2 regions of the Lysinibacillus sp. JK80 genome follow, and region 2 is predicted to be linked to the other one. Evidence: riboswitches for the same ligand, from Rfam matches in the RefSeq annotation. Region 2 holds a riboswitch; the other holds the start of a gene.
What was found. Region 2 has a riboswitch for cobalamin ahead of HXV90_RS01710 ((2Fe-2S) ferredoxin domain-containing protein). Riboswitches for the same ligand answer to the same signal wherever they lie in the genome.
Positions count from the first base shown of each region.

Region 1: it holds a riboswitch for cobalamin, as region 2 does, so the genes downstream of both, HXV90_RS04160 (glutaredoxin family protein) here and HXV90_RS01710 ((2Fe-2S) ferredoxin domain-containing protein) in region 2, are expected to answer to the same signal.

Region 1 is NZ_CP058997.1:780,769-796,430, reverse strand. It holds gene nikA (nickel ABC transporter substrate-binding protein) at 1-395, shown strand, start outside; gene nikB (nickel ABC transporter permease) at 467-1,420, shown strand; gene HXV90_RS04190 (ABC transporter permease subunit) at 1,423-2,232, shown strand; gene HXV90_RS04185 (ABC transporter ATP-binding protein) at 2,246-3,016, shown strand; gene HXV90_RS04180 (ABC transporter ATP-binding protein) at 3,026-3,832, shown strand; gene HXV90_RS04175 (DUF2089 domain-containing protein) at 4,023-4,388, shown strand; gene HXV90_RS04170 (SHOCT-like domain-containing protein) at 4,401-4,787, shown strand; gene HXV90_RS04165 (hypothetical protein) at 4,797-5,078, shown strand; cobalamin riboswitch at 5,449-5,626, shown strand; gene HXV90_RS04160 (glutaredoxin family protein) at 5,745-5,969, shown strand; gene nrdI (class Ib ribonucleoside-diphosphate reductase assembly flavoprotein NrdI) at 5,966-6,325, shown strand; gene nrdE (class 1b ribonucleoside-diphosphate reductase subunit alpha) at 6,322-8,415, shown strand; gene nrdF (class 1b ribonucleoside-diphosphate reductase subunit beta) at 8,403-9,371, shown strand; gene dut (dUTP diphosphatase) at 9,384-9,821, shown strand; gene HXV90_RS04135 (stalk domain-containing protein) at 9,967-10,815, shown strand; gene HXV90_RS04130 (PaaI family thioesterase) at 10,899-11,390, opposite strand; gene HXV90_RS04125 (hypothetical protein) at 11,698-12,294, shown strand; gene HXV90_RS04120 (hypothetical protein) at 12,404-12,790, opposite strand; gene HXV90_RS04115 (DinB family protein) at 12,983-13,477, shown strand; gene HXV90_RS04110 (GNAT family N-acetyltransferase) at 13,525-14,079, shown strand; gene HXV90_RS04105 (glycosyltransferase) at 14,094-14,855, shown strand; gene HXV90_RS04100 (serine hydrolase domain-containing protein) at 15,049-15,662, shown strand, end outside.
Region 2 is NZ_CP058997.1:326,241-341,902, reverse strand. It holds gene HXV90_RS01735 (cobalt-precorrin-5B (C(1))-methyltransferase) at 1-641, opposite strand, end outside; gene HXV90_RS01730 (precorrin-8X methylmutase) at 641-1,300, opposite strand; gene cobK (precorrin-6A reductase) at 1,313-2,074, opposite strand; gene HXV90_RS01720 (sirohydrochlorin chelatase) at 2,071-3,009, opposite strand; gene cobJ (precorrin-3B C(17)-methyltransferase) at 3,024-4,691, opposite strand; gene HXV90_RS01710 ((2Fe-2S) ferredoxin domain-containing protein) at 4,696-5,067, opposite strand; cobalamin riboswitch at 5,214-5,395, opposite strand; cobalamin riboswitch at 5,647-5,831, shown strand; gene HXV90_RS01705 (energy-coupling factor ABC transporter permease) at 5,981-6,727, shown strand; gene HXV90_RS01700 (energy-coupling factor ABC transporter substrate-binding protein) at 6,745-7,002, shown strand; gene cbiQ (cobalt ECF transporter T component CbiQ) at 7,008-7,781, shown strand; gene HXV90_RS01690 (energy-coupling factor ABC transporter ATP-binding protein) at 7,778-8,614, shown strand; gene HXV90_RS01685 (S8 family serine peptidase) at 8,762-12,259, shown strand; gene HXV90_RS01680 (GNAT family N-acetyltransferase) at 12,357-12,797, opposite strand; gene HXV90_RS01675 (glycosyltransferase) at 12,916-14,004, opposite strand; gene HXV90_RS01670 (glycosyltransferase family 2 protein) at 14,262-14,861, shown strand; gene HXV90_RS01665 (polysaccharide biosynthesis protein) at 14,892-15,662, shown strand, end outside.

The DNA.
Region 1 (15,662 bases), 450 kb from region 2:
ATTTAGAAGGGGCAGATGTAATGGTCGGTCTTCAAAAATTGATGGATGACCAGGTGGATATTAATTTCTGGCGTACCAATGGACCACCTACAGATCCACATAGCTTTGCAAATGAATCAGCTACACCAAATGCTAGTGGTGTGTACGAGGCGAAATTAGGCCTAGCAAACGCCAAAGAAATCGATACGAAAATTCACCAATTATTAGTAGGAACAGATGAACAGGAACGCGTGCAGCTTTACACGAATATTTTAACGATGTTTCATGACCAGGCACTCTTTTACCCTATTTCTTACGAAACAAATAATGTGATTTATCAACCATCTCTAAAGGATTTTGCACCACGTGCATCTGAATATGATATACCTTATGCACAAATGGCTAAAGAAAAATAAAAGTGGAGGAGAGAGTGTGTCTAGCAGAGACAGCTCTCTCTTTATCATAGGATTGAGTAGGAAGTGACAGCATGTATGAATCAACATGGATCTTTTGTTTAAAAAGAATTTTAACATTGCCCTTTGTCTTATTAGGCGTTTCCATCCTAACCTTTGTATTTATTCGTTTTGTTCCTGTAGAGCCTGCTGAAGTCATACTACGTTTGGCAAGGGTTGCGCCAACAGAGGAAGCCATTCAGGCATTACGTGAGGAACTGGGAACAGACAAGTCGTTTTTTCTTCAATATTTGCTATGGGGAAAGGGCGTAATCCAGCTAGATTTTGGAACATCTTTTGTTAGTAAATTACCTGTGGCACATGAACTATTCGTGAAATTACCCGCAACCATTGAATTAGCTATTGCTGCGTTTATCCTCATTTTAGGGCTAAGTATTCCATTCGGAGTAATAAGCGCATTGTATAAGCACACCATCATCGATAAAATCATACGATTCTTTAGCATATTGAGTGTGTCGATTCCAGCCTTTTGGTTAGGTTTCCTATTACTCTATTTATTTAGCTTAAAATTAGGACTCTTTCCGACAAACGGGAAGGGCACACCTGCTCATTTAGTTTTACCCGCCTTCGCACTGGCGTTACCAACAATTGGATTATTCGTTCAGCTTATCCGTTCAACCATCCTAGAAGAATTACAGCAGCAATATGTTCAATATGCACGGCTAAGAGGATTAAAAAGCTCCGTGATTCTTATCCGTCATGTTTTGCGAAATGCTGCTATTCCCTTGACTTCCTTGCTAGGCATGACCCTTGGCAATCTTTTAGGTGGAGCCGTGATTGTGGAGCAGGTTTTTAGCTGGCCCGGACTCGGCAGGTACTTAATAGAATCCATTATGAACAGGGATTATCCAGTTGTACAATGCTATGTGTTAATTATTGCGGTTATCTATGTGCTTGCCAATTTATGTACAGATATATTGCATCGTTTATTGGACCCTCATCTAATGATGAAGGGTAGGAGAGATTAAAAATGAAATTTGTACGAACAAAAAGTGGCAACTTAACAGGATTAATCAGTCTATTCCTCCTTGTCATTACTGGCTTATTAGGACTGTTGGCGCCAATTTTAATGCCACACGACCCTTTTGCTGTCGATATTGCTAAGAAATTTTCAGTCCCGTCTTGGGACTATCCATTAGGTACAGATCATTTAGGAAGGTGTATCTTGTCACGCCTTCTTTTAGGTATTCGTTATTCTTTAGGTTCAGCGCTCATCATTCAGCTAGTCGCTATTGTTTTAGCTATCCTACTGGGTGCTTTTGTAGCGTTGAAAAGAGGATTAATTGATTTTCTTTTTATTCGATTATGTGATATTTTATTAGCCTTTCCGACACTCGTACTTGCATTTGGGCTGTTAGGTATATTAGGTCCTAGCTTAAAAAATGTTTTAATAGCGCTCATTTTCACACAGCTTATTTATTATGCAAGAATGATCCGAGGTTTGTTTATTGGCATCAATGAGAAAGACTTTGTTCAAGCTGCTAGGATAACGGGCACTACAGGTATCCAATTAATTAGACGCCATTATATACCCAATCTATTGCCATCTATTGTCACGATTGTCGCATTAGATATCGGGAAGGTGATTTTAGAAATTGCAGGCTTTTCCTTTATCGGACTTGGGGTGCAGGCACCGATTCCAGAATGGGGCATGATGATCAATGAAGGAAAGCAATACATGAGACAGCATCCTGAATTAATGCTTTATCCAGGACTTGCCATCATCCTTGTTGTGTTATTGTTTAATCAATTAGCAAATCGTTTAAAAAGGCTTGACTAGGAAAGGGGAAGTTATGGAGAAAGTTTTAGAAGTGATAGACCTCACAGTCAAAATAGGGGAGAAAAATATATTAACCTCTATCAACCTGACAGCTTATAAAGGGCGAGTCCTAGGAATTATCGGGGAAAGTGGCAGTGGCAAGTCTATGCTTTGCCATGCCATCATGCAAACATTACCGTCCTTTGCCCATGTCAGCCAAGGGGAAGTACTCTATCTGCAAGAAAATTTATTAAACGTTTCAGCTACTAAATGGAGAGCTTATCGTGGCAGACATCTTTCGATGATTTTGCAAAACCCACCCGCTGCATTTGATCATATTCAAACGATTGAAAGTCATTTTCGAGAAACATTAAAAGCACACTTTAAGCTTACAAAAAAAGAAATGAGACAGATCGCCCTTGATGCTTTGAAAAAAGTTCATTTACCTCAGCCAGAGCAGCTCTTGTCCTACTATCCTTTCCAGTTAAGTGGAGGCATGCTACAGCGTGTGATGATTGCTCTGTCAATGGCGATACAGGCCTCCCTCTACATCGCAGACGAGCCTACGACTGCTCTGGATACCATCAATCAGAAACAAGTATTAACACTATTTAATCAAATTCGCTCAGAAACAGATGCTACCATACTCCTTGTCACGCATGATTTAGGTGTCATTGCTGAGCTTGCGGACGATGTGGCTGTGATGTATCAAGGAGAAATCGTTGAGCAAGCAAATGTTTTTGATTTTTTTGATGCGCCTCAGCATCCCTATACCAAGAAACTTTTACAAGCGAGAATGCTATGAGGTGATAAAATGACGCTACTAGAAGTAAAAAATATTGAGAAATACTATGCGCAAAGACCATTTCTATTCAAACGAGGACAGGAAGCCCCTGTATTAGAGAATGTGACATTTTCACTTCAGGAAGGAGAATGTCTTGGCATCGTCGGTCAAAGTGGTTCTGGAAAAAGCACATTAGGGCGCATTATTTTAGGGATTGAACGACCAACAAACGGAGAGCTGATCTTTCAAGGTGTCAATTTATACGAAGCACCCAGCAAAGAGAAAAAAATGATACGAAGAAATTTACAGGCTGTTTTTCAAAATAGTTATCATTCATTTAATCTAAAACAGACGATTTTCGAAATACTCGAAGAACCGTTTTTGAATTTCGAGCATTTTAGCAAAGCAGAGCGACAACAGAAAGTAAGGGAATTACTAGACTGTGTAGAGTTAGAGTGGGCAATGGCTCAAAACTATCCCTCACAGCTAAGTGGGGGACAGCAGCAACGAGTCAACATTGCTAGAGCTCTTGCATTAAAGCCGAAACTGATTGTTTTAGATGAGGCCATTAGTAGTCTTGATATGATTTTGCAAAAGACGATTATAGAGCTACTGCAAAGACTTCAAAAAGAGCTACAGCTTGCTTATCTATTCATTTCACATGATTTACAGGCCACACGTTTTATGTCAGATCGCATCCTTGTGATGCAGCATGGTCAGCTAGTGGAGGAGATAGGCAAGGATGGGACATATCAGCACCCCGCTTCACAAGCGTTATACAATGCAATTTTGCCATCACACCCGCGGGAAAGAAAAAAGAAGGATAGACCCAATTAAACAGAAACGCCATTTTGAGAAATTAAAAATGGCGTTTTCTTAATTTTTAAAGCAATATAGAAACAAAAATAAATAAAATTAATCAAGATATTAATTTTATTTATTTTTTAATTAAAATTATTAATATTATTATTTACATCTTTAATTTCTTTATTATATAATCAGCTTAACTTAAAGGAAGGAGTTCACTATGGCTTATCAAGTAATCACAAATTGTCCTGTCTGCAGTAAAACATTAAAAATTACGAAGTTACAGTGTTCTCATTGTCACACGACCATTGAAAATGAGTTTGAATTGTCGAAGCTAGCATCCTTATCACAGGATCAGCTTCATTTTGTGGAAGTATTTTTAACCTGCCGAGGAAATATTAAAGAGGTTGAAAAGGAACTGGGGGTTTCGTATCCAACAGTTCGAGGCAAGCTAAATGATATTATTTCATCCCTTGGCTATGCTCAAAAGAAGAAAAATGAAGTAGATGAGAAAAAAATTGTAAGCATGCTTGAAAATGGCGAAATCACAACAGATGAAGCCATAAAGCTCTTAAAAGACGAATAGGGAGGAACGACCATGAAAGAGGAAATTACAAAAGTGTTAACGATGATTCAAGAGGGCAAAATTGATGCGGATAAAGGATCAGAGCTGATTCAAGTGCTACAACAGAAAGAAGAATCAGAGAATAAATTTGTGGAAAAAACAAAGTATTTAGATAAAACGTTAAAGGTCCGTGTTGTATCCACCGAAAATGATAATGTCACGGTAAATTTACCAATTAAACTTGTCAAAGCCGTATTGATGGCAGGACACAGCATCGCTGCAAGTATTCCGCAATCTGAAAAATACGTAAAAGATATCGACATCAATCTTCTTCTTGAAGCAATTGAAAATGAACTAGATGGACAAATTGTAGATATAAAATCAGCAAACGGAGATTCCGTTGCAGTCTTCATTGAGTAGAGGCGACGAATGATGCATGTAAAAGTGAAAGCAAAAGACGTTCGCTTTACCGTCCCTGTTCCCTATACTGTGCTAACCATTGTCCTCTCCATTTTAACTTCTAAATGGATTCAGCAACAAGCCAATAAGTGGACAAAGGCATACTTCGATAAAAAGAAAATAGACTTTACCTTTCCCCTCATCGACAAAGAAATGTTAAAGCCGATTATCAAGGAACTACAAAATTATAAAGGACTTGTGCTAGTCGATGTCAAAGCTCAGGACGGGACTGAGGTTAAGGTTAGACTATAATCCCAATGATAGAATGGTAAGAGCATGTTATGATAAAAGCATGCTCTTTATTAATGTAATGAGCATCATTTGAAATGGGTAAGAGATGATCATTATTTCAGGACTTACGATAGAGACAACTATTTTTCAATGGTACATAAAATAGAAGATTTCTTTAAACTCAAATTAGAATTCTAGATCCATTTTAATAGAAAATCACGTACATCGTTAAAAATAGATTTTTGATTTGGGTATAAGTGATTAGTGGTAATCTATTTGGAACTACATAATTAAAAATACTGAATAATCCAAAAATAAAGAAGTTTAGAATCTTGATTTACTTTTCATTTGAAGGATGGTACACTTAAAACTATTGAACAACAACTATATATTGTGTTCGTTTTACAAAGGTACTACTACATGTAGTTTAAAAGGGAAGTTCGGTACAATTCCGACGCTGTCCCCGCAACTGTGAAGCTGACGATGATTGCAACCACTGTGCATTTGCATGGGAAGGGAATCAGAGAATGAAGCAAAGCCAGGAGACCTGCCTTTATAAAACAAATTTATCATTTCTTCGGGGATTAAGAGATGGGAACGTCAGTATTTTTGGTATGTTAACGTTTCCATTTAGCCTATCTCTTTAGAGGAGATAGGCTTTTTTATTTTATGAAAAGAGGGATTTCTATGAAACTTTATACGAAAACAATTTGTCCAAAATGCCTATGGGTAAAATCTGAACTACAACGTGCAGGACTTGAAGCTGAAATTGTTAACATCGATCACGATGAACAAGCAAAGCAAACGATTATTGACGCAGGTTTTTTAAGTGTGCCTGTTTTAGAGATGAATGAAACTTTCATAGGAGATGTTCAGGAAATTGTTTCTCAAATTGAGTTGATTGCCCTATGATTGTTTACGCGAGTCGTACAGGTAATGTCCGAAATGTTGTATCCAAATTAAAGGCAGAATGTATCGAGCTCTCGGAAGAATTGCGATTGAACAAGCCATATCTCTTAATTACCTACACAGATGGTTTAGGTGACATTCCAGCAAAGGTACAACGTTTCTTAGAAAAAAACAGGGATTTTTGTAAAGGAGTAGTTGCCAGTGGTAATAGTAACTTCGGTCATCATGTATTTGGCGCTGCTGGTGAGAAAATCGCTGCTACCTATCATGTACCCTTAGTAAGGAAATTAGATTTACGAGGTAATCAAACGGATTACGAAGCAATACAAACGTTTTATGAAACGAGGGTAATGAGATGAAAACCTATTTAAAGCTTAATAATGACGTACTGAATCGTTATAGTACAACTGGATTACTTGAGTTAGAAAAGGACCGCGAAGCTACGCGCCGCTACTTTTTAGAGTATGTTAACGTACGTTTGCGTTATTTTATAGATATTGAGGAAAAAATACGCTATTTAGTTGATGAGGGCTACTATGAGAAAGCATTTATCGACATGTACGAAATGGAATTTATTAAGAAGCTGTACAAGAAAGCCTATGATTATAATTTCCGCTTTCCATCCTTTATGAGCGCAAGCAAATTTTACGATAGCTATGCTATGAAAAGTCGTGATGGGGAAGAAATCTTAGAAAAGTATGAGGATCGTATTGTCATTATTGCTTTGTATTTAGCTCAAGGCAACACGGCTCTAGCAGAACGCTCTGTCGAAGCAATGATGGAAGCCTATCAGCCTGCAACACCAACTGCTTTAAATAGTGGTAAGAAAGCACGTGGTGAATTAGTCAGCTGCTTTAAATTATCAATGGATGACTCCATGAATAGTATTGCTGAAAATATTGGCTATTGTTTAGAGCTATCACGCCTTGGTGGTGGAGTTGGGGTCAACTTAACTGATTTACGTCCATTAGGTGATCCAATTAAAGAGATATTAAATCGTGCAAGTGGTGTCATCCCAGTAGCGAAACTGTTAGAAAATTCTTTCAGTTATTCTAATCAGCTAGGGCAACGAAATGGCTCAGGTGTTGTCTATCTAAATATTTTCCATGCAGACATAGAAAATTTCATTTCATCAAAAAAACCAAATGCTGATGATAAAATTCGCCTCGCAACCCTTTCAACAGGGATTATTATACCTAGTATTTTCTTCGAACTGATGAAACGTGATAAGGATATTGTGTTGTTTAGCCCATATGATATTTTTAAAGAATATGGTAAACGTATGTCTGAAATTTCTATTTCAGACATGTACTACGAGCTACTTGATAACCCTAAAATTCGTAAAATTAAACGTTTAAATGCACGAAAGCTTTACACAGAGGTGAAAAAAGCACAATTTGAATCAGGCTATCCGTTTGAAATCTTTGATGATAATGTCAATAAGGTACATCCTTTAAAAAATATTGGACGTGTCAAAATGTCCAATTTATGTACAGAAATCTTACAAGTACAAGAGACAAGTATCATTACGGACCAGGATCAACCAAATGACTATGGATTAGATGTATCGTGTAACTTAGGTTCCATCGATATCCATGCAGCAAGTAAAGTCAAGGATTTCGGCGCATTAGTCGATACAGCCATGCACCTATTAACGAATGTATCGCAAATGACGCATATTAAGAATGTTCCGTCTGTTGCAAAAGCCAATCAATTAATGCATTCTGTAGGGCTTGGCTGTATGAACCTCCATGGGCATCTCGTGACAGAAGGCATCCTGTACGGCTCAAAAGATTCCATTGATTTCATGGATCACTTTATGGAAGCGATGAACTATTATTCTCTGAAATCTTCGATGGAAATGGCGAAAGAAAAAGCTGCAACCTTCTACCGATTTGAGGACAGTGATTATGCATCAGGTAGCTATTTTGACCAATATATCAATAAAACTGAAGAAGAACTATCGCCTGCTGTGTTGAAGGCGCTTGGCAATATTCCAATCATCACAAACAAGATGTGGGAAACGTTAAAGCAGGATGTAATGCAGTACGGTCTATTCCATTCCTATCGTTTGGCTATTGCACCAACTGGTAGTATTTCATATATTCGTAGCTGTACGGCTTCAATCGCACCATGTACAGAGCGCGTAGAGGTTCGTGATTACGCCGATAGTAGAACCATTTATCCAATGCCTCATTTAACAAATGACAATAGTCATTTATATGTGGAGGCGTATGATGTAAATCCGTATGATTTAATTGATTTATATGCAGCTTCTCAAAAGCACGTTGACCAAGGTATTTCCATGACGCTTTATGTAACGGACAATTGGACAACCGAACAATTGGCTAAAGTATACATTTATGCGTGGATAAAAGGCATTAAGTCTGTTTACTATGTTCGTCAACGATTACAAAGCTTAGAGGAGTGTGTAGCATGTCAAATATAATTTATGAGGCAGTCAATTGGAATAAGGCAACAAGTGAGCTTGCCCAAATATTTTGGGACCAGCAATGGAAGCAAATTTGGTTTCCAGAAGAAATTGCGGTCAGTAAAGATATTAAACAATGGAAAAGCTTTGAGCATCAGGACACATATAAAAAAGTATTTGCAGGATTAACCTTACTGGATACTGTACAAACAAATATCGGAATGAATCGTGTTGCTGCTTATACAGACGATTTACAGGAAAAGGCTGTCCTAACCGTTTTTGATGCATTCGAGGCGATACATGCCAAGTCCTATTCTTATATTTTCACAACGCTTTGTACAAACGAAGAAATCGACGAGCTATTTGAATGGGTCAAGAAAAATGAATTTCTACAGTATAAAGCCAATAAAATAGCAGACATTTATAATAGTATTGAAGAAGGCAATCCAGAGAGCTTATGGAAAGCGATGTTTTCATCCGTTATGCTTGAATCTTTCCTGTTTTATTCTGGCTTTTTCTATCCACTATACTTAGGAGGACAAGGCTTCCTACGAAACAGTGCCGAGATTATTTCACTCATCTTGCGCGATGAATCTATCCATGGGGTAGCAGTTGGATTTTTTGCTCAAAATTTATTCAAGCAATTTTCAAAGGAAAAGCAAGAAGAGCTACATTTATGGGGCTATGAGCTATTATTAGATTTATATCAAAATGAAATGAAGTATACAGATGATATTTATGCGGAAACAGGATTATCACCTGAAGTGCGAGCATATGTACGTTATAATGCTAATAAAGCTTTAATGAATGTCGGCTTTGAAGCCATGTTCCCAGAAGAGGAAGTCAATCCAATTGTGATGAATGGTATTCGTAATGAAGGCTCCACATATGATTTCTTTTCACAAAAGGGTGCTACCTATGCCAAGGCAAAAGTTGCGCCAATCACAGATGACACATTCAATTTTAATCGTTAAGGATGAAGAACAATGAATCTAGAAGTAAAAATTAAAAAAGTTCACGCTGATGCCATGCTACCGATACAAGCCAACCCTGGTGATGCAGGCATGGACCTCTATTCCATAGAAGCAGTAGAAATCCCAGCAGGCGTAGCCAAACTCATTAAGACAGGTATTCAGATTGAGTTACCTAAGGGAACGGAAGCCCAAATTCGACCAAGAAGTGGACTAGCATTAAAGCATAGTGTAACCGTACTGAATAGCCCAGGCACTATAGATGAAGGCTATAGAGGCGAAATCGGTGTTATTTTAATCAACCATGGTCAAGAACCATTTATCGTAGAAAAATCAATGCGCATTGCTCAAATGGTTATTCAATTTGTTCCTTCTATTCAATTAGTGGAAGTAGATGAATTATCTCAAACGGTCCGTGGAGAATCTGGATTTGGTGCAAGTGGTACGAAATAGCGTACCTATATATAAACCGCATAAAGTTTACTTAAAAATCCTGCGAAAATGCAGGATTTTTTTGTTACCGTTGCTAATAGCAGGAGGAAATAATAGGGTACATATGGAATGAAGTAATGATAGCGAATTAAAGGAGCTAATAATCATGAAAAAAATATGTTCAGGTATTTTCCTTATGTTGATTGTCATTCTTACATCTATCACAACTGCTGCAGCAGCTAGTAGTCAACTAAAAGTGGACGGTATGACAGTACAAACGGATGTGAAGCCCGAAATAAAAAACAATCGAACAATGGTACCTTTACGCGTGATTAGTGAAAATTTAGGGGCTAAGGTGCATTGGTCGGATGGGCAAGTGATACTGACCCAAAGTGAGATGAAAGTCAGTTTAAAGTTAAACAGTAGTAAAGCCACAGTAAATGGAAAATCGGTATTATTGGATGCAAAGCCATACTTAAAGAATGGACGCATTATTGTACCATTACGTTTTCTAGCAGAAATCTTTGGCTGTAAAGTTCATTACGATCATTTAACGATCTCTATCGATACAGAGCCATTGATGATTAAGGGTGTGGAAGTGAAAGCATTACTTCATGAATACCACATGACAATGGGGGGAGTAGTCGAGCAAATCAATGGCAATGCCTATATGGAAGAAATGCACCGTATATTTACTAAAAATATGGGCAAGAAGATAAAACAGCCTAACGACTACACATGGTCTGTCCATAGCACCGTAATTGGGGGCTATTATAAAATGGGCCAATATGATTTCCTGAACAAGGAAGGTAGTAGCATAGCACGTTATGATCTCTATTCGTTGGTGCAATCTTCAGATAAACCTTTGACTGGACAGCCAGACGTGTTGATTTATGACGCAGCTGTTGACCAATGGTATGAGTTTAACAAAACTGCCAGTGACTCTATTTATTCGTTAATGGAAACTGCCACGAGAAATGGCTTTGTGACAGTTATTAGTAATACAGTTCCTTGATTATATAATCCATTAAAAACGCAGTAGAAGAGCACATCTATAAATAAGATGTGCTCTTCTTATTTTAGTGAGGATAAAAAATGCTAATCATTTTTATTTAGAAAAGTACTAGGCATGACTACAAGAACTACTGTTCCACGAGCACAAAGCGTATCCTGCGCGTAAACTTCAGTTTCTACTTTCCATTTTTTCGGGTGAATTTCCTCAACAGTGCCAATTGCCTTTAATGGAACATGTTGGGGTGTTGGCTTTAGGAAATCTACATTAAGGTTAGCCGTTACAAATCGAGGTGGCTCCGCTCCATCACCAATTTCATGTCCATTTTTACGATGCAAGGCAAGCGCTGCCGACCCTGTTCCATGGCAATCAATTAATGAAGCAATTAAACCACCATAGATAAATCCTGGAATACCCATATATTTTGATTCAGGTGTATAGATTGTAATCGTCTTATCACCATGCCACCCCGTGCGAAGATGATGACCATCATCATTCAAACGGCCACACCCATAACACCAAGCGATATCATCTGGATAAATATCTTGAATTGCTTTTTCTACTTTTAATTCTTCCATTCTTCTCTCCCCAATACTCTAGTATTATTTGTTTCTAATCGAACGTTAATCATTTAAGTATAATTAATCATTTCCATTCCATCAATAAAAATCTAAATATTCCATCTATTTAAACTATGTAAAAAAGCACTACCATAAAGTTGGACAAATTTTATTAGTGACAGATGGGAGGGCTGGTATCAGGAAGAAGGAAAAGCTGCATAGCTTGTAAAACGCTGGCATGGTGCAACAAAAGAAAGATGGTATACTAAGATCGTTACATTTTTCTTTTACCGTGCTGAAGAAGGAATTAAAGGAGTCAAAAGGTATGTCATTAGAAAATATAATCGATTGTATTTGCAAGGAAGCAACTAATAAAGACAGTAAAAAATTAGAAGAATTACTAGAGCAATTGTATGATTATGAAAGTGCTAAAATACTTGATATTTACCCTTATCAGATAAAAAGTAATGAAAAATATAGTCAAGTTGAAGTATTCTTCGATAAATTAGAGATGGTCGATTTCCAACAAAAAACGCAGGATTATCATTCGTACCAGAAAAGCCTAGAAAAATTTGAGAGATTTTTTGAATTGATGTGGTTAAAATCATCTGAATTTTATGCATTTTATTATTTACCAGATCCTTTATATAAGGATCAATTGTATTATAAAGTCTACGAGAATGAGTGGGGTAAAATTATACCTAAAGATCTTACAGAAGGCATTTTATTAAACATTGATGATTACACAATGTTAATTTCACTAATAAAATTAGCTGTTTCGGACCATCTCCATTTACATTTTATTTTACCTGAGGAGAATATTGTATTTAGTGGGAATGGCTTAGCCTTTTTAATTTACAGCCAACATAATCTTGAGTTATTAGAAAAGGTTGCTAATACGGAGGGGCTCTATATCCGTTGAAAAAGTGAGAGAACATTCCCAGCAACATGAAGCTAGATAATATAAAACATACCCTAAAAAATAGCAACAATCTATGTTTCTTACAGATCGTTGCTACTATTATTTAAAATCATTTATTTTGCTCTCGATAATTAATGGCCTCTTTAAATTCATCGGTAGCTAGGATATTGTAGAACATATTTCTACTGTTTACGTTTGCTATTGTCCCAGTGATTGTATTATCAATCCATAGATAGTATTCATCATCGTTTAGTTTGATCTTATACTGCGGAGCAATTTCGTTATCGACCTCACCGAATTCTCTAGCTTTTTTAAATGTTTTTTCTATAATTTTAATATCTTTCGCATCGGAGATTTGTTGTAAAGTATCGGGTTGCACTTCATCGAAATTAATTAATTCTTGAATTTCTATCACCTCCGATGCTTCTTTCTGATCGTTACAAGCAACTAACGCTAAAGAACAAATCATTAACAACAAAATTGTTTTTATTTTCACCTTGTCTTCACCCCTTTTTGTTCAATCTAGTATATTCCCTTATGAACATTTCTTCAAACTGCAAAACCCTCAAAGTATTTACATATTCTAACAGTCTAAAAAAGGTTTAACCATAGCATAAAAACTTATCTGAGAGCTTTCCCCTTGAATGGAATTTATAGTATGCTGATTAAAAGGGAGGAGAGGGATTTTATGGTTAAACAATTGATTGTTGGGGATACAACACAGGAATTGGCTTCTACTCGTCGCATGCTGGAACGCTTGCCCGACGAGCATATGACATGGAGGCCACATGAGAAATCAATGACACTAGGAGGTCTGGCCACGCACCTAATCAATCTGCTAAACTGGCAAATGGCTATTTTACAGTACTTAGACTTTGATCTTTCCACCGTTCCGTTACGACGAGAGGCATTAGAAAAGCGAGCTGACATTCTGGATGAGTTCGATACAAACGTAAGAAAACTGGAAATGATGCTTACTGAATGTGATGAGAAAACGCTTGGAGAGGAATGGACACTACGTCATGGTGACCATATTATTCGCCAAGAGCCTCGAGCAATTGCGTTCCGCACCTTCGGATTAAGCCACATGGTCCATCATCGGGCGCAACTTGGGGTATACTTGCGACTTCTCGATATTCCAGTACCAGGCATCTACGGCCCCTCTGCAGACGAAGAAGCCTAGTAAACTACTTCCATGAATCGCTATTTAGAAAGGTATGAGGTGTTCGATTGACTAAGATAATGACGAAAACAGAACGATTAATTATTCGATTAATGGAAGAGGGAGATTACTCTTCTTGGCTTACGCAATATGAAAATCGTTTACCTTCCCAGCATAAATACGATGAAGGTAAATTAGATATGAGCATCTGTACGAAAGAATGGTTTATTGATTTAGTTACTAAGCATCATCAGATGGCTGAGGATGATAAGGTGTATGTATTTGGAGTATTTAGAAAAACAGATAATACGCATATTGGTTTTGTAGACTTTTCCACAATTATGAGGGAAGAATTTCAATGGGCTAGGTTCGGGTATACCATTCATAACCATTTTTGGAGAAAAGGTTATGGTAAAGAGGCTGTAAAGGCAGCGATTGATCTAGCATTTGAAAAATTAAATTATCATCGAATAGAAGCTCATATAAACCTCGACAATACGGCATCTATAAAATTAGCAGAAAATGTTGGGATGCTTTATGAATGCACGAGGAAAGGATTCATATACGAGGACAACAAGTGGACTGATCAGCTGGTTTATTTTATAAATGCAGAAGACATTTAAAAGGGAGGAGCTGTATGTACGACATGGAGAACTCTTTAGAAGTGCAAAAGAAAGAGGATATAAAAATTTCAATAGTCATACCAGCCCATAATGAAGAAAAATACATTGGAAAGTGCTTAGAATCTATTTTAAAGGCTTCCAAATCCTTTGAAAATCAAGTAGAGATTATTGTTGTTTTAAATCGCTGTACAGATAGAACAGAGGAAATTGCAAAATCGTATAATTGTATCCTACTAAAAAATAGCGATAAGAACCTTTCGAAGATTAGGAACGCTGGCGTTGATATGGCAAGAGGTGAAATCATCGTCACAATTGATGCCGATACACAGATGAACGAACATGTGTTATCGAAGGCAGTGGAGAACTTAAGCACAGGTAAGTACATTGGCGGGGGCGTTACAGGAAAGTTTGAAAGAATGTCCTTAGGAATTTTTGTTTCAGCTTTGTTATTAATCGGACCACTATTTTTAAAATATGGTGCAATTTCTGTAGGCATCTTTTGGTGCTACAAAAAAGATTTTCAAGCAATTAATGGATTTAATGAAAATATGCTCATGGCAGAAGATGCCGATTTTGCTAAACGATTAAAAGATTGGGGAAAAAAGAACGGAAAAAAATACGGAACAATTCAAAATGGAATGATCACTTCAAGCAGAAAATTTGATAAGCATGGAGACTGGGTTTTACTTAAACGTCCTAAAATGATCCTAGCATACCTTAAAGGTACAGATCAGAAACATGCGAATGAAGCATATTATGAAAATGAAGATAGATAAAAAGAAACCGTAACGTTAATCGAACAAGGATTAACGTTTTTTTGTTATCACACTAGCTGGAAAAAAGAAAAGAATTGAATAATTTTTTATAATAAAATATTCTTTATTACATCAATATTGATGATTCATTTTAGCGAAAGGATGGGGATTGATATAGCTGACGTCAATGTGTCAAACCCTAACAATCAGAATGATGAATAACTTTGAAGATTTAATAGAAAAAGAGTATTCCAATATAGCAGGCATCGCTATTAGAAAAGATAATCATTTAATTTACGAAAAATATTTTGATGGGTACACCCCAGATGATGCTTTGCATATAGCATCTGTCACTAAAAGTATCATCTCCATTCTTATTGGAATGGCAATTGATAAAGGATATATGAAAAATATAGAACAGCATGTGTTAGATTTTTTTCCAAATTATATAGTGAAACGTGGCGAAAAAACCATTCAAAACATCACCATCGCAAATTTGTTGTCAATGACTGCACCCTATAAATACAAGTCAGAGCCTTATACAAAAGTATATTCAAGTGATGACTGGGTAAAAGCTGCATTGGATTTGCTAGGAGGCAAAGGTAGTATTGGGGTGTTTAACTATTCTACCGTTGGCACACATATTTTATCAGGTGTTCTTACAACTGCCACTGGTCAATCTGTTCTTGATTTCGCTACAGAAAACTTGTTTAAACCTCTTGCAATCAAAGCTCCCACAAATACAACTATACAAAATAAAGAAGACTATTTCGCTTTTCTGAATGATAAATATGTAACTGGCTGGATAGTAGATCCTAAGGAAGTAAA
Region 2 (15,662 bases):
GTCACCACTAAATGCTCACAGCCAGCCTCTTTCGCTACACTGATGGCTTGGACAATACTGGCCATATAAGCAGAACTCGAAAAAGGCACGACGGTTCCCCTTGTGCCTAAGATTGAGATGCCCCCAAGTATACCGAGTCGTCCATTTAACGTTTTTTTAGCAATCTCCTCACCCTTAGGTACAGAAATCACCACATTCACGCCTCGAGTAATGTGAAATTCGTCCAACACACCTTGGACCGTGCTATAAATCATTTTACGGGGTACAGGATTAATGGCTGCCTCTCCGACAGGCACTGGCAGGCCAGGCTTTGTGACACGCCCGACGCCAATACCTCCATCTAAATGAATCCCAGGTGTATCTGCCCAGCTCACTGTGCCAACGATGAGTGCCTGATGGGTCGCATCAGGATCATCACCAGCATCTTTAATCGTTTCACAGCTGACAGCATTTTCTTCAAATATGCATTTTTCAATTGTAAAGGTTGCATCTCGACCAATAGGTAAATGAATCGTACTTGTCTCTTGCTCCTCCTTAGTAATAAGGGCAAGCAGTGCAGCCTTTGATACAGCAGTTGCACAGGCTCCCGTCGTATAACCGTGACGCATGTCCTTGGGGTCCTTTTTTGGCTTCCGCTCCATTATTTTTTCGCCTGTTCGTCCGCTAAAAGTGAGATGGCATTTAAAGCAGCAACCGTCACTGTACTACCGCCTTTACGACCAACATTTGTAATGTACGGAATCCCTTCTAGTTTAAGCAGCTCTTCTTTTGACTCAGCTGCTGACACAAAACCAACAGGCATACCGATAATTAAATCTGGTTTTGCTAGCCCTTCTTTAATTAATCGAATCAATTCCAGCAATGCAGTTGGTGCATTACCAATGGCATAAATACCACCTTCATGTAATTTTGATGCCTTTTGCATCGAAATAATGGCACGTGTTGTATTTTGTTTTTTCGCTTCTATTGATACATCTTCATCCGCAATATAGCAATGCAAATCACCACCATGTTTTTGGAAACGCTTTTTACCAGAGCCACTTTCAATCATTTGCACATCTGCAATGACATGACGTCCTGCAAGAATAGACTTGATACCCGCTTCAATAGCACCTGGTGTAATGATGACACTACGACCTAGCTCGAAATCAGCTGATGCATGGATAATGCGACGTACAATTTTCCATTCATCTTCTGAGAAGTCATGCTCGCCCATTTCCTCTGCAATAATAGAGAAACTGTAATCGTAAATTTTATCTGGGTCTACCGTTAATGGTTTAAAATCTGTTTTAAAATCCATGGAAAATGCCTCCTAAATTGTATGTTCAACAGCCTGTAATACTTCTTCAAATGTTGAATATTGTTGGCCGTACTGTATATTTGGTCGTGCAATAAGAATCGTTTCAATCTGGCATGCGAGAGCTGCCTCTAGCTTCTCATCAACTGAGCCCACTTTACCGCTTTCCTTGGTAATCATCAACGTCACTCCGTATTGACGAAATAGAGCTTCATTTAATTCCTTTGAAAACGGACCTTGAATAGCCACAATATCTCGCTGCGCCACGCCAAGTGCCTCACATTTTTCCATATTATCCAGTCGTGGAAGCATACGAGCGATTACTCTTGTGTTTTCTAAGCCCTGTAAAACCTTTGTAAAGGTAGCGAGTGTTTTACTACCTGTCGTTAGCATAATGACACCGCGTTTTTCTGCAGCTAGCTGAGCTGCCTCCTCATAATCCTTTACAACAGTAATCAAAGGATGGGCATAATGTTCATGAGCTCTTTCATAGCGAATATAAGGAATCTTTGCCTGCTCTGCCGCTGCCATCGCATTTTTAGAGGCTTCCTCCGCAAATGGATGAGAAGCATCTACCACCAATTGATAGCCCTGCTCTGTCATGATGGTCGCCATTTCCTCAGCTGTCAGTCTACCGATTAAATGTGGCAGGCCAACGTCAGCAAGACTAGAAGCTGCCGATTCAGTGACGACCGTAGCGGTTACCGCATAACCTGCGCTTTGTAATGCAAGGGCTAGATCCCTTGCATCACTTGTCCCTGCTAACATGAAAATCATTTTACCGGCTCCTCTTCATGATGATGGTCATGGTCATGATGGTCATGACCATGATCGTGATCGTGATGGTCGTGATGATGATGCGCATGTCCATGATCGTGATCATGATGGTGATGGTGATGTGCATGTCCATGTACTGCCGCATAGGCGCGATAATCTTCTAGATCTTGCATACCTGTTGATGTACCGTTGATTGCCTGTTCAATACGCTCTAATAAAACATTTTGTAACCGTTCATGGTAGCCAAAATAGTTAGCAATTTGAATATCACAATCTGGATAAAGTTCATTAAACTTCTCACACATGCCATGCATGCGTTCCATCAAAATGCCTGTGAATAAAAAGTATGGTAACATGATGATTTTTTTTGCACCTAGTTTGACACAACGTTCAATTCCTTCTTCAACTCGTGGATCTGTGACACCCATAAAAGCACTTTCTACGTATTTCACAGGTAGTTTTTCCCATAAAAGTCGCGTGATTTTATAAAAATCACCATTAGCAGATGGATCACTGCCACCTCGTGCAATCAATAAAATCGCTGTGTCTTCCTGCTCTTGTTCTGAATTAAAGCCAATTTCAGCTAGGCGATCTTGTAAAATGGCAAAGATTTCATCATGGATACCAATTGTTTGACCATATGTGAAGGTAATTGTTGGATAATGCTCACGCGCATGCTCTATTTCCGCTGGAATATGCAGTTTTGAATGGCCTGCATGCAGTAAAATGATTGGAATTACATGTACCTCTGTAGCTCCCTTTTTCACACAGTTTGTAATACCTTCTTCGATGTTAGGTGAAGCAAATTCAAGGAAACAAGTTTCCACTAAAAATTGTTCATCAATACGCGGTGTCATTTGTTCGATAAATGTACGAACCTCATCATTTCCTGCTGCTAAACGGCTCCCATGGCCGACAAATAAAATAGCTTTCATCTCTCTACTCCTTACTAGTCGCCGCACGGAGCTGGCTCTACTTTTATTTTGGAAGACATATCTTGATACGTAAAATGCAGTATTTTTTTCACACGTTTAAAATATTTAAATAAGCGTTCATTTGGATGAGCATTTGCTTTATATTCTTCAATAATATCTGTAATGAGTGGAATCAGCTGCTCAGGCTCCAGCCCTTCTACAACAGGCTGTGCTGCGTGTGCTGTACGACCGACTGGTTTTGCTCCAATAAAGACATCAAATTTACTTTTGCGGTAGACGATGCCAATATCATCAAATACAGCCCGATAACAGGCCATCCCACAGCCATTAAAGCCAATATTTAATGTCTTCGGTAAGGACATACCGCCTAGTTTTTCTTGTATTTCCTCTGCATATGGTATTGAATCAGCCTTTTCACCGTAGCAAAAATCACAAGCCTTCAGTGATAACACATCACCAATCGGGGATAATAAAAACCCTACTTCCTGTAATTTCTCTGTGATCTGTTCAGGGGCAGTCGTTGGTATTTTCAAATGAATTTGATGATCTGGTGTGTATTCCATCGTCCCCTCATCCCCAACGACCTCCGCTAACATCATCATTTGCTGGGGAGTAAAAAACTTATTGGCTACACCAGGACTTACTGCTAATTCAAAAATAGATTCTATTTTTTGCTGTACAAGCTTCGGTGTTACTTTGACTGCGCTTGTCCCTTTTACCATTGCAAGTGCCGCTGTAGCCATTTCAAGAGCTGTTTTTTTCGGCTTTGGCGTAGCGGCTATACTGGGTTTATTAAAGCGCCCTGCATTAGGGTCAGCCGTAAAGTCATTTCGCGCTGTTCCCGTCTCTTGGTTCATTGCCCAAGGTTCATTTTCTTCGCGTAAACGTTGATGTGGACGTAATGGCTGTTTCTCTTCACCCAGGGTATATTTACGTTGGTAACCGCGGGGCGTAATCATCTTATTGTCATAGAAAAATGTTGACGAATTCCCGATAATGACAGTTGTCAACATACCAATATCATGTTCTAGCATTTCTGCTAGTGTTGTCATGGTCACTTCTTGACGTTCTCGATAGGCACTTTTCACAAGCCCAACTGGTGTGTCTGGCGAACGATATTCTAAGAGTATTCGTTGAGCCTCGACAATTTGTCTTGTTCGACGTCCACTTTTAGGATTGTATAAAGCAATGACAAAGTCCGCCATTGCAGCTGCCTCGACACGCTTTGCAATTAAATTCCAAGGTGTTAGATGGTCACTCAAACTGATTGTACAAGCATCATGCATAATAGGTGCACCAAGTATGCTAGCGCATGAATTAATCGCAGAAATCCCAGGAACAATTTCAACTTCAATTCCTGTTGCTTCTGTCCAGCCTAGCTCAATTAACACCTCATAGACTAATCCTGCCATGCCATAGACGCCTGCATCACCACTCGAAATTACTGAGACGATGCTCCCTGCTTCGGCTTGACGAACGGCTTCCTGTGCACGCGACACTTCTTCTGTCATGCCTGTACTAACAATCGATTTTGCACTTACTAAATCTTGAATCAGCTCTACATAGGTTTTATAGCCTATAATCATATCACTTTGTTGTAAAGCCTCTACTGCACGTGTCGTAATATGCTTAAAATCTCCAGGTCCAAAGCCTACTACGAAAATTTTTCCTTTTTGCGCCATGTTGTTACCCCTCTTTCACCTTTTCGATCCCTTTAATGGCAGTTGTTTGAGCAGTACGCTGTAATGTACCTTCACGAAGTGTAAAGACATGTTCGTTGTATAAGGATTCATGATGTAAATCTTGTACTAGTGTTCTAGCATGCTCTGTTGATGGCACACGATACCAGTTTCCTTGAGGATAAGCGATTACCACACAAGCATCCTTGCAGCGTCCATTACAGCGCGTTCTTGTCGTATGTATTTCCTGATCGAGTGCTTGCCGTTGTATCTCATCTCGAATGGCTAAGGTAATTTCCTCCCCATCCTTTTTCATGCAGCTACTGCCATTGCAAATAAAGAGATGTGTTTTCATCCCCTCTAAATTCCAAGTTGTCATCTTCTGTCTCCCCTCATTTGCTTTTTGGAAAAAGAAAAACCTTTACTCTATAACGAAGAGTAAAGGTTTTGTAGAAGCCAAATAAAAACGAATAGAATGAAATACAGGTACCCGCTTTCGCTTCAACTTCTCCCTCCGAAAAGTTTGCATGCACAATCAAATAAGCAGGTTTCCTGACTTAAGCTTCATTTTACTGTCGCACCTTCCCAAGTTTGTACCAGTGGCTTTGCGATTTCATCAGCTATTACAGTAGCGGGGGCTGTATTGGATTTTCACCAATTTCCCTATTATCTCGAGCTATTCGAGCACTTATTGACGTTTTATATGAAATTTTTATTAGAATTTTAAATAGAAAACTGTCTTTATCATATCTTATTATTTTAAAATTTCAATATTTCTTTAAAAATTTATGACAAATTTATCAATTTTGAATGGAACTAGGTATGAAATTTATACAATCTATATAATTTGCGCACAAAATTTTATCAGAATATTCACTGTTGACCTTTAATTTAAAAAATTTCATAAAAGGTATAGCATATTTATGGAAATTCATGTTACACTTTGTCGTGAAATCTCACAATTTGAATGTTTTTCGGTGCAAAGTGCTTGTCATTTTGCTTAAAAGGGAAGCCGGTTTGAGCCCGGCGCGGTCCCGCCACTGTAATAGGGAGCTTTATAGAATATGTCACTGTCCAACGGATGGGAAGACCTATAAAGCATTGAACTAGAGCCAGGAGACCTGCCGAAAAATAAGTGATCGTTTCAACCTACGAGGATAGGTGTGCGGCTTAGCAGATGAGACTGTTATTTGCTTTTTTAGCTATGCACTTTTCCACCTAAGGAGAAGTGCTTTTTTTAATTACGCACGCAATATTCTAAAAATCTATTAATTAGTTAGGAGGAAAGCTTTTTGAAATTATCATGGTGGAAACTTAGTTATTTTTTACTGGCCTTTTTAATCGTGCCAAAACGTGCCTTTGCCATGCATATCATGGAAGGTTTTTTACCAATCGAATGGGCTATTTTTTGGTGGGTGATCTCTATCCCATTTATCATTCTAGGATTGCGTTCTATTCGAAAAACCATTGATGAAAATCCTGAAACAAAAATGCTTTTGGGGCTTTCAGGAGCCTTTGCCTTTGTGCTATCCGCCCTAAAAATCCCTTCAGTTACAGGTAGTTGCTCTCACCCAACTGGTGTAGGACTTGGGACAGTACTCTTTGGCCCTCTAGCAATGAGTGTAATTGGAACAATCGTTTTATTATTTCAATCTTTATTATTAGCTCATGGAGGAATTACAACTTTAGGGGCTAATACCTTTTCTATGGCTATTGTTGGTCCTTTTATTGCTTACTTTGTCTTTAAAGGGGCTCAAAAAGTAGGGTTGTCATTTTCACTAGCCATATTCTTTGCAGCTATGCTTGGTGATTTAGGTACATACATTGTGACTTCTGTACAACTTGCACTAGCCTTTCCTTCAGAGGTTGGAGGCTTTATGGCATCCTTTACAAAGTTTGCAAGTATTTTTGCCTTAACTCAAATTCCTTTAGCAGTGAGTGAAGGAATTTTAACGGTCATTGTGATGAATTTCTTGAAAAAATACAATGTTAGCGAATTAAAAACGTTACGTGTTTTCTCAACAAAGGAGGCACATTAACAAATGAAAAAAATTTATTGTTATTAGCAATTGTTGTGTTGTTAGCCATCATTCCCTTATTCATACAAAAAGGTGCTGAATTTGGTGGTGCTGATGGAGAAGCAGAAGCAGCTATTGGTGAAATTAATGCGGAATATGAACCATGGTTTGAAAGTCTATGGGAGCCACCAAGTGGTGAAATCGAAAGCTTATTATTCGTGCTACAGGCAGCTATAGGAGCTGGCTTTATTGGCTACTTCATCGGCTATATGCGTGGCAAACACAAAGAAGGTTAACCATTATGTTACTCATTGATAAGTATGCCTATCTGAATAAGCTAGCGTCCGTTCATCCGCTAGAAAAAATGATATTTTCACTTGGACTACTTCTCATAACGCTCATCATGAGAGATGAACGACTTTCACTCATTACATTTTTTGTAATGAGTGCTTTTATCATTTTAGGTGCAAAAATTCCGCTTGCATACTACGGCAAATTATTATTGCTACCTAGCTTTTTCTTATTAACAAGTCTCGTATCTATTTTACTTTCCTTTACATCATCAACGAATACACTCCCTGCCCATATTTGGTCGTTTACATTTAGGAATTGGACTGTCTTTATTGGGAATGCAAGTGTGTTAGCAGCGCAACAGCTGTTCTTTATTGTCCTTGGTAGCATTAGTTGTTTATACTTTTTAATTCTAACCACTTCCGTACAAGGAATATGTTATGTGCTACGACAATGGCGACTCCCCTCTTTATTAGTGGAGCTCGTCGAACTAATCTATCGTTTTATTTTTATGTTTTTAGAAAGCATGCAAAATATACATCTCGCCCAGCAAGCACGTCTTGGCTATCATTCACCGATGCAATGGCTACGCTCTGTCTCCATGCTTATTGTGGCATTATTTGTGGAAATGTTTCAGCGTAGCCGAGAGCTCAACAATGCCATGCAATCACGTGGAGGCGAGGCCGTCTACTGGCAAGAGATGGGCTCTTATAGCAAGAAAAATTGGCTAGGCATGGCAGCTATTTTACTAGTCCTCATCGTATATGGAGGGTATTTTACATGACAGCATTTTATTTTGAACTCAACCAATTATCTTATGCCTATGCGGATGGTACGAAGGCGTTGTCAGATATTACATTAGACATTCCAAAAGGTAAAAAAATCGCCATACTCGGACATAATGGCGCAGGAAAATCGACTTTATTTCAGCATCTTAACGGTATTTTAAAACCTACAGCTGGAACGATTGTATTCGAAGGCAACGATCTGGAATATAGTCGAAAAGCTTTAAAGGCCCTACGCCAAAAAGTCGGCATTGTTTTTCAGAATGCAGATCATCAGCTTTTTTCAGGGACCGTCAAGCAAGATATAGCATTTGGCCCATTGAATCTCGGCTGGTCTACTGAAAAAACGGAAGAAAAAATAGCATGGGCCGTTGCGCAAACCGAAGTGGAAGATTTGCTTGATAAACCCATTCATTTTTTAAGCGTAGGTCAGAAAAAACGTGTAGCAATGGCAGGTGTTTTAGCGATGGAGCCCTCTGTCCTTTTGTTAGATGAACCAACAGCAGGTCTTGATAATTATTATGCTACACAAGTATTACAATACTTAGCCAAATTAGATGATGGTGAGAGAACCATTTTACTAGCAACCCATGACATACCTCTCGCCTATGAATGGGCAGATCTAATCATTGTTATGGAGGCTGGAAAAATTATTTATAACGGTGATCCAATCACCTTGTTTTATGAAGACGAATTGTTATATCGCGCGCATCTTGAACGTCCATGGATTTTTGAAATGGTCATAGCTTTGCAAAAAAAGAAGCTATTGCAGGAAAATATCAACATCCCTCGTTCCAAGCAGGAGCTACAACAATTAATAGAACAGATCTAAAGCTTTTAATAATGCTAGGTTTTTTCGTTATACCTACCAAAAATTAAAATAGCAAAGAAAAATTTTCCTCCATTACGAAACTTTTCTAATCTTTGTCCGTATTAATATAGTCGAGATTTAATTTATAACACCAAGGAGAGATAACAATTGAAAAGTTGGTATAAAAAATCAGTCGCTGTTGTAGCATCTGCTGCACTCATGGTTCCTGCTGCTTCTGCCTTTGCTGAGGCACCTCAGCATAAAGCGAAAAACATGCTGGCAAACAGTGCGAAACAAACAGAGAAAAATGAAGAAAAATGGATGAGTAAGGATACAATTGTTATCAAGCATTCAGGTCTTGATAAAAACGTACATAAAAAAATTGGCTCCAAGGTCATCCGCTCCATTCCTTCATTAGGGTATGATGTTGTACAACTAAATAAAGGCGTATCGATCGAAAAAGCCGTCTCTTACTATTTAAAGCAAAACGGAATATCAAGTGTATCTCCTAGTTACATCTATCATTCTTTTAATAAAGAAGCTGATCCTAAAAAACAAGAGATGTATCATTTAAACTTACTGCAAATGGATAAGGCACTAGAATTAGCAGGCAACCATGATGTCACAGTTGCTGTCATTGATTCTGGTGTAGATTTTAAACACCCCGATCTAAAGTCACAAGTACTTCCACCCTATAATGCAGCAGCACCTGCTAATACTACTTATTCAGGCGATCACGGAACACATGTGGCAGGTATTATCGCCGCAGCAAAAGATAATGGCGTAGGTGGGCATGGGATTAATCCGAATGCAAAGTTACTGCCAATTGATGTATTTAACGGCAAAGAAGGTGCTAATGATTTCATCATTGCACAGGGTATTCTTTATGCAATTGAGCAGGGCGTTGACGTCATTAATATGAGTCTAGGAGGCTATGGTGAATCTCCCCTGATGAAGGAAGCCGTTCAGAAAGCGATTGATAGTGGGATTACAATTGTGGCGGCCGCAGGAAATGAATCGACAGATGAATATTCCTTCCCCGCTTCTTTCGAAGGTGTCATTAGTGTTGGTTCAACAAACGAACGTAACAAACTATCAAGCTACTCCAATTACGGACCATCTGTGGATATTGTTGCACCAGGTGAAGACATTTATAGTACCGTTCATGATGCGAAGAAAGGATCATCTTTTGTCAAGTTTAGTGGAACATCCATGGCCTCTCCTGTCGTGGCAGGTATCGCCTCTCTTCTTAAATCCAAAGACCCATCTTTAAAACCGCATCAAATAGAAGCGATTTTAGAAATGACCGCACAAGATTTGGGCGAGAAAGGCTATGATCTTACTTATGGTCACGGATTAGTTGATCCTGTAAAAGCATTACAATTTGATTTAAATAAATTGCCTAAGCATTATTCAGAGACAAAGGAAGATCGTATTAAGAACGCCAAGATCCTTACTAAAAATAAGCTAAATACAGAACAGGGTGCTTTTGAACAGCAAGACGAAAAGAAATGGTATAAAGTCGATTTAGAAGAAAATGAATATGCTCAATTAACATTAAAAGGCGCTGACAAATACGACTATGCCTTTGATTTATATTTCTACCCAAATAGCGGGATTGGTGATGTAGAGCCTATCCATGTCAATGATGTTCGCGTAGGAAAAAAAGAAGGTTATCTATTTAAAGCAGATCAAAAGGGAACGCTTGTCATTGGTGTCAAAGATCATAATGGAAGCTATAGTTTAAAAGGCAAATCTACTTACATTTTTACAGCACAAACGACGAAGGACTTGCCAATTGATACAATAGACAAGTCTACGATGGAGCCTATTAAAAAGTTCCCATATAGTACAGCAGGTAAAAACTATACATTACTGTCAAAAGATCAACAACAAGATCAAGATTACTTCACGTTCTCTGTCAAAAAACCGACGACGTTACAATTTGATCTATCGGGAATTCCAGGTGTCACTGCCTCTATGGAGCTTTATCTAAAAGATGACTTTAATCCTGTGCCACCAGAAGAAATCGATCAAGCTGAAAATGATGAAGGTGAAGAAGAAGCCTATCCAATGCAGACCGCTTATGGTACAGCAAAAGGTGAACCGGTTCGTATGATTATCGACGCTGTTCCAGATCAAGAGTACGTTTTAAGTGTATCTAATGAAAGTAATAGCGAGTTTTCTATGGAGATGTTCTTTAGTGGCGGCATCGAAAAAGAAGAAACGATCAGCGAATCGATGATCCCTTACACATTAAAAGGTGAAGTAGTTTCCCTCCCACCTGATGAGGATGGTCTACCTGTAGATGAAGCCATGATCGAAGAAAATGTTCCAGAGAGCCAATTACCGCTTATAGAAAACAACATAAAAAAACGTAATGAAATTGACAGCCTGATGAGTATGTTATTGAATCCTACGGCTTCAGGCAACCTAGAAAATGTTGACCCTATCATTAAGCAGGCAATCCGCTTTGAAATAGGTGACGATCAAAAAGCTTATTTCCAAACAGATTATGATGAGGATTATTTCTTATTTAAAGCGAAGGAAGACGCCCTTTATAGCTTCAGCTTTTTGAAAGGCATGAACCAAATGCCGACAGGTACAGTGTTTGAATATGATGAAGAAACAAAAGAATTAATTCCCGTTTCTTCCTTAACTAATGACCTTGGTATACTGGCACTACTACTTGGTTCAGCTGGTAACGAAGACGATGCAAAGGTCATACCATTGAAAAAGGACAAAACATACGTGGTAGCCGTTGTCAATGCTGGAGAACGGTCTGCTGAGCCTTATACATTGAAAACAAAGAAAATAGGCGATATTCCAGCAGAGTACAATCCAAACAATCATGAGGAAGCAAAAGCGCTAAAAATTCAACCAGGTACTACTTATAGAGACCACCTGATTTATCAAGATGATGTAGATTATTACTACTATAAGCAACAAGGCAATGATGAAGTCATGAGTCTGCTTCTTTCTTCAGTTCCTTTTACTAATGAACAATTGGCTCAGCTACCTAAAGAACTGCAAAAGGACTTGAAATTTGCAGGAGCTATTATCGAAGATACGAACGGCAATATGAAGATTGATGCCAAAGAAATGGAGACAGAAATTCCATTTGGCTTAGGTGATAATATTCTTGAAATGTTACTTGGAATGATGGGTACAAACGATGTAAATACATCGTTTAAGGCAAAGAAGGATCGAGGCTATTTTATTCTAGTCAACAGTATGGGGCTTGGCCAAGTATCGATTCAGCCTTATACATTAACATTGTTTGATCATAAGCATGTGGATGAAGATGCGGATTCAAAATTAGTAAATGGTGTACCTAGCAAGCCATCTGTTCTTGTGAAAAAGGATGAGAAATGGGTTGCAACGCAATATTTAAATGCAGGTATACCATTTGGTGATAAAGACTATTTTGAATGGAATAACGACCAGAAACGCGAAGTCTTCTTCTCACTCCAAACAGAAAAAGCGTTGGATGGTGTTATTCGAGTGTTAGATGCAAACGGAAAAACCGTCAAAACATTCGATCTTTATGGTGTTGGTGATGCCGAGGTTGGTACGGTGGAGCTTGATGCAGGCAAATACTATATTGAAGTAAGTGAGTTTGATGGCAAAGCTAGCACACAACCCTATACGCTTGAAATAAAATAGTTAGAATTAAAAATATCCCCTAGATCAAAACGATCTAGGGGATATTTATGATCTGAAAGAAGCATTTTCATCCAACGATGAGATTCACCACTTCGGCTTACATAAAATATTTAACATAATTACAATATTCATCTTGCTTCATTTGTAGCTTTTCATAAAGCTTACGTGCATTTACATTATCAGCCGCCGTTTGTAACGTGACATAGCGAGCATACTGTTGCTCGCAATAATGAAATACCTTTTCCATCAATGCCTTGCCCACCCCTAGGCCTCTAGCATCTTCTGTTACATAAATATCATTTAAAATATAGGCTCGCTGTAAAGCAATGGACGAAAATGTTGGATATAATTGTGTAAATCCAATTATCTTGTCATCCATCAGCGCGATAAAAATGACGGATTCTTTCAAGGCCAATCGTAATTGTAAAAATGCCTTGGCACTGCTTATATCTGACTCAATTCCATAAAATTGACGATATTCATCAAACAGTTTTGCTAAGTCCTCTAGTTCATCCATTGTTGCTTGTCGTATTTCCATTCTAGTCTCCCCTTGTGTCTACCCATGATTGTCTAGCTTTATAAAACTAGTTTTTATTATATAGGAAATACTGGTATAAAGAAAAGAATACTCCTCTCAATCCAGAAAAGATTCACTTTTATTCACCTAAATAATTGGCAACCTTCTTGACGATCTGCCTCCAATTTAATTCCTTGCGGGCAAATGCTTGAAGCTGGACACAAGTATCTGCCAATAATGATTCCTGTGCTGCAACTTGTTGCAATGTCTGACCTATCGCCTCCCAATCATGTGTAGGATGGATTGTACCAAAACGCTGTTGTTGTGTAATATCAGCAGCACCATCCACATCTGTTGTCACGATATAGCAACCATTTTTAGCTGCCTCCGCAAAGACATGGGCATAACATTCGACTAAAGACGTTAAGCAAAAAATTTTAGCCTTACGATACTCCTCTTCTAGCTGGACCTTATCAACAATAGGTCCTACCATCGTTACTTGAGCGGCAAGCGGATGACTATCTAGTAATAGTCTCAGCTCTTCTTGAAATGAGACTGACATCGGCCCTACTAAACGAAGCTCCCAATCTGGCAGTTGTGCTGCTAAAAATGCCTTGACTGTCAAAATTGTTTGCTTCTCTGGTGCATCCAATCGCCCAACTGTTAGAATTCTATTTTCTTTCTCGTGAAACGGCACTGGCTCTGTGGGGAAATGTTCATAAAAACCATTGGGTATATGTTTCACATCCAATTGTGAAAAGTCTTTGATTGCTGTTTGAATAGATATGCATTCAGAGGTAAGGAGATCACAAAGCTGCAACAACTCTAAAAAATAGGGATAGGTTTTTAATCGATTTAGCCAAAATCGATTAACATCTAATTTCATATAAATTTTGCCATTTGGATTAAAATGCTTATAGGTTTTCAAAATAGCTAAATAGGATGGATAGGATCCAATAGCAAAGGCAATGTCGATGTCCCTTGCATGCTGGGCTAAATAAGCATTCATATTCACCACATAATCATCTTCAAATGGTACAGACTCAAATTTTACAGTGGGAAAGACTTGTTGAAGTAGAGCTTCATTCATTTCTGTCGTGACAATAGTGACCTCATAGCCTAAATGTTCCCCCAATAAAATAGGCACTAGACACAAATCTTTGAAAATATGGGCATCCGAAAGTTTGTAAGATTCCACGCTACAAATAAATGCTATTCTTTTTGTCATCGTATCCCTCTTTCTAAAAAAAGCGCTCTCGCTAGTTTATGACCTCTCTTGCTAAATGTGCTTATGTTAATAAATTTTCGTCTTTCTTATGCCATATCTCTAGTAAACATAAAAATTCTATCTAAAAACACTCTCTTATAAAACATCCTAAAATAAGCAATTGCCTACAGTAGCACTACGTCTACGCATATTGTATTAAAGGATCTACTCAGTCACATGGAACAACTCTACTAATGAACATAGAATGGAGGGATCAGATGAAGATTAGTTTTTTATCACCTGCATTTAATAGCGAAGAATGGATCGTAACGATGCTTGATAGTATTCCTAAAGAATATGCCTATGAAATTATTGTGGTAGATGATGGCTCTACAGACAATACGCTAGCCATTTTACAGGATTATCAGAAAAACTGTGCAGCTTTAAAAATCATCGTTCATCCAACGAATTTAGGTGCGAGTGTTGCCTACAATCGCTGCATTGCAGAAGCGACAGGAGATTATATAGCCATCATCGATAGTGATGACCACTATTTACCTGCTATTCGCAATGTACTAGCACAGGTGGATGGCACATTTGATATTTACTATTACAACATGATTATTAAAAATGGCTTTGCTTTTATTAAAGATGAATCCAACCGCTATTCCTTACCTGGGCAATTTAAGATTATCAGGAGAAGTTTAATTGGAGATGCGAAATTTACGATACGCAAAGATATTGCAGGAGATTGGGATTTTAATTGTGCCCTGATGGATAAAAATCCGACAAGTAAATATACTAATGAATTTGCTTATTGGTACAACTACCCTAGGGAGAACTCAGAATGTGACCTACATCAAAGAGGATTGAAATAATAGCATGCAGGAGGTGTAACGAACTATACAATGTTTACAGATAAAATATTATTGATTACTGGAGGCACGGGCTCTTTCGGGAACGCCGTATTAAAGCGATTCTTAAATACAGATATCAAGGAAATTCGGATTTTTTCAAGGGATGAAAAAAAGCAAGATGATATGCGAAAACACTATCAGCATACAAAAATTAAATTTTATATCGGGGATGTCCGCGATATTCAAAGCATTCACAATGCGATGTATAATGTTGACTATGTATTTCATGCCGCCGCTCTCAAGCAAGTTCCCTCCTGCGAATTTTTTCCCTTAGAAGCTGTGAAAACCAATATTTTAGGAACAGATCACGTACTAACAGCCGCCATTCAAGCTGGCGTCAAGAAAATCATTTGCCTGTCGACAGATAAGGCCGCGTACCCTGTCAATGCGATGGGTATATCCAAGGCAATGATGGAAAAAACGTTTATTGCAAAGTCACGAATGGTTGACCCTCACCATACCCTAATTTGTGGCACTCGATACGGTAATGTCATGGCTTCACGAGGCTCGGTTATCCCATTATTCATTGAACAGATAAAGGCTGGGAAACCTTTAACGATTACGGACCCTCATATGACACGTTTTATGATGAGCCTTGAGGAAGCGGTAGAATTGGTATTGTACGCATTCTCACATGCTCAAAACGGGGATATTATGGTGCAAAAATCACCTGCTGCCACAATAGCAAATTTAGCACAGGCTTTACTTGAGATCTTTCAAGCGAACAACGCCATGCAAATTATCGGAACACGGCACGGAGAA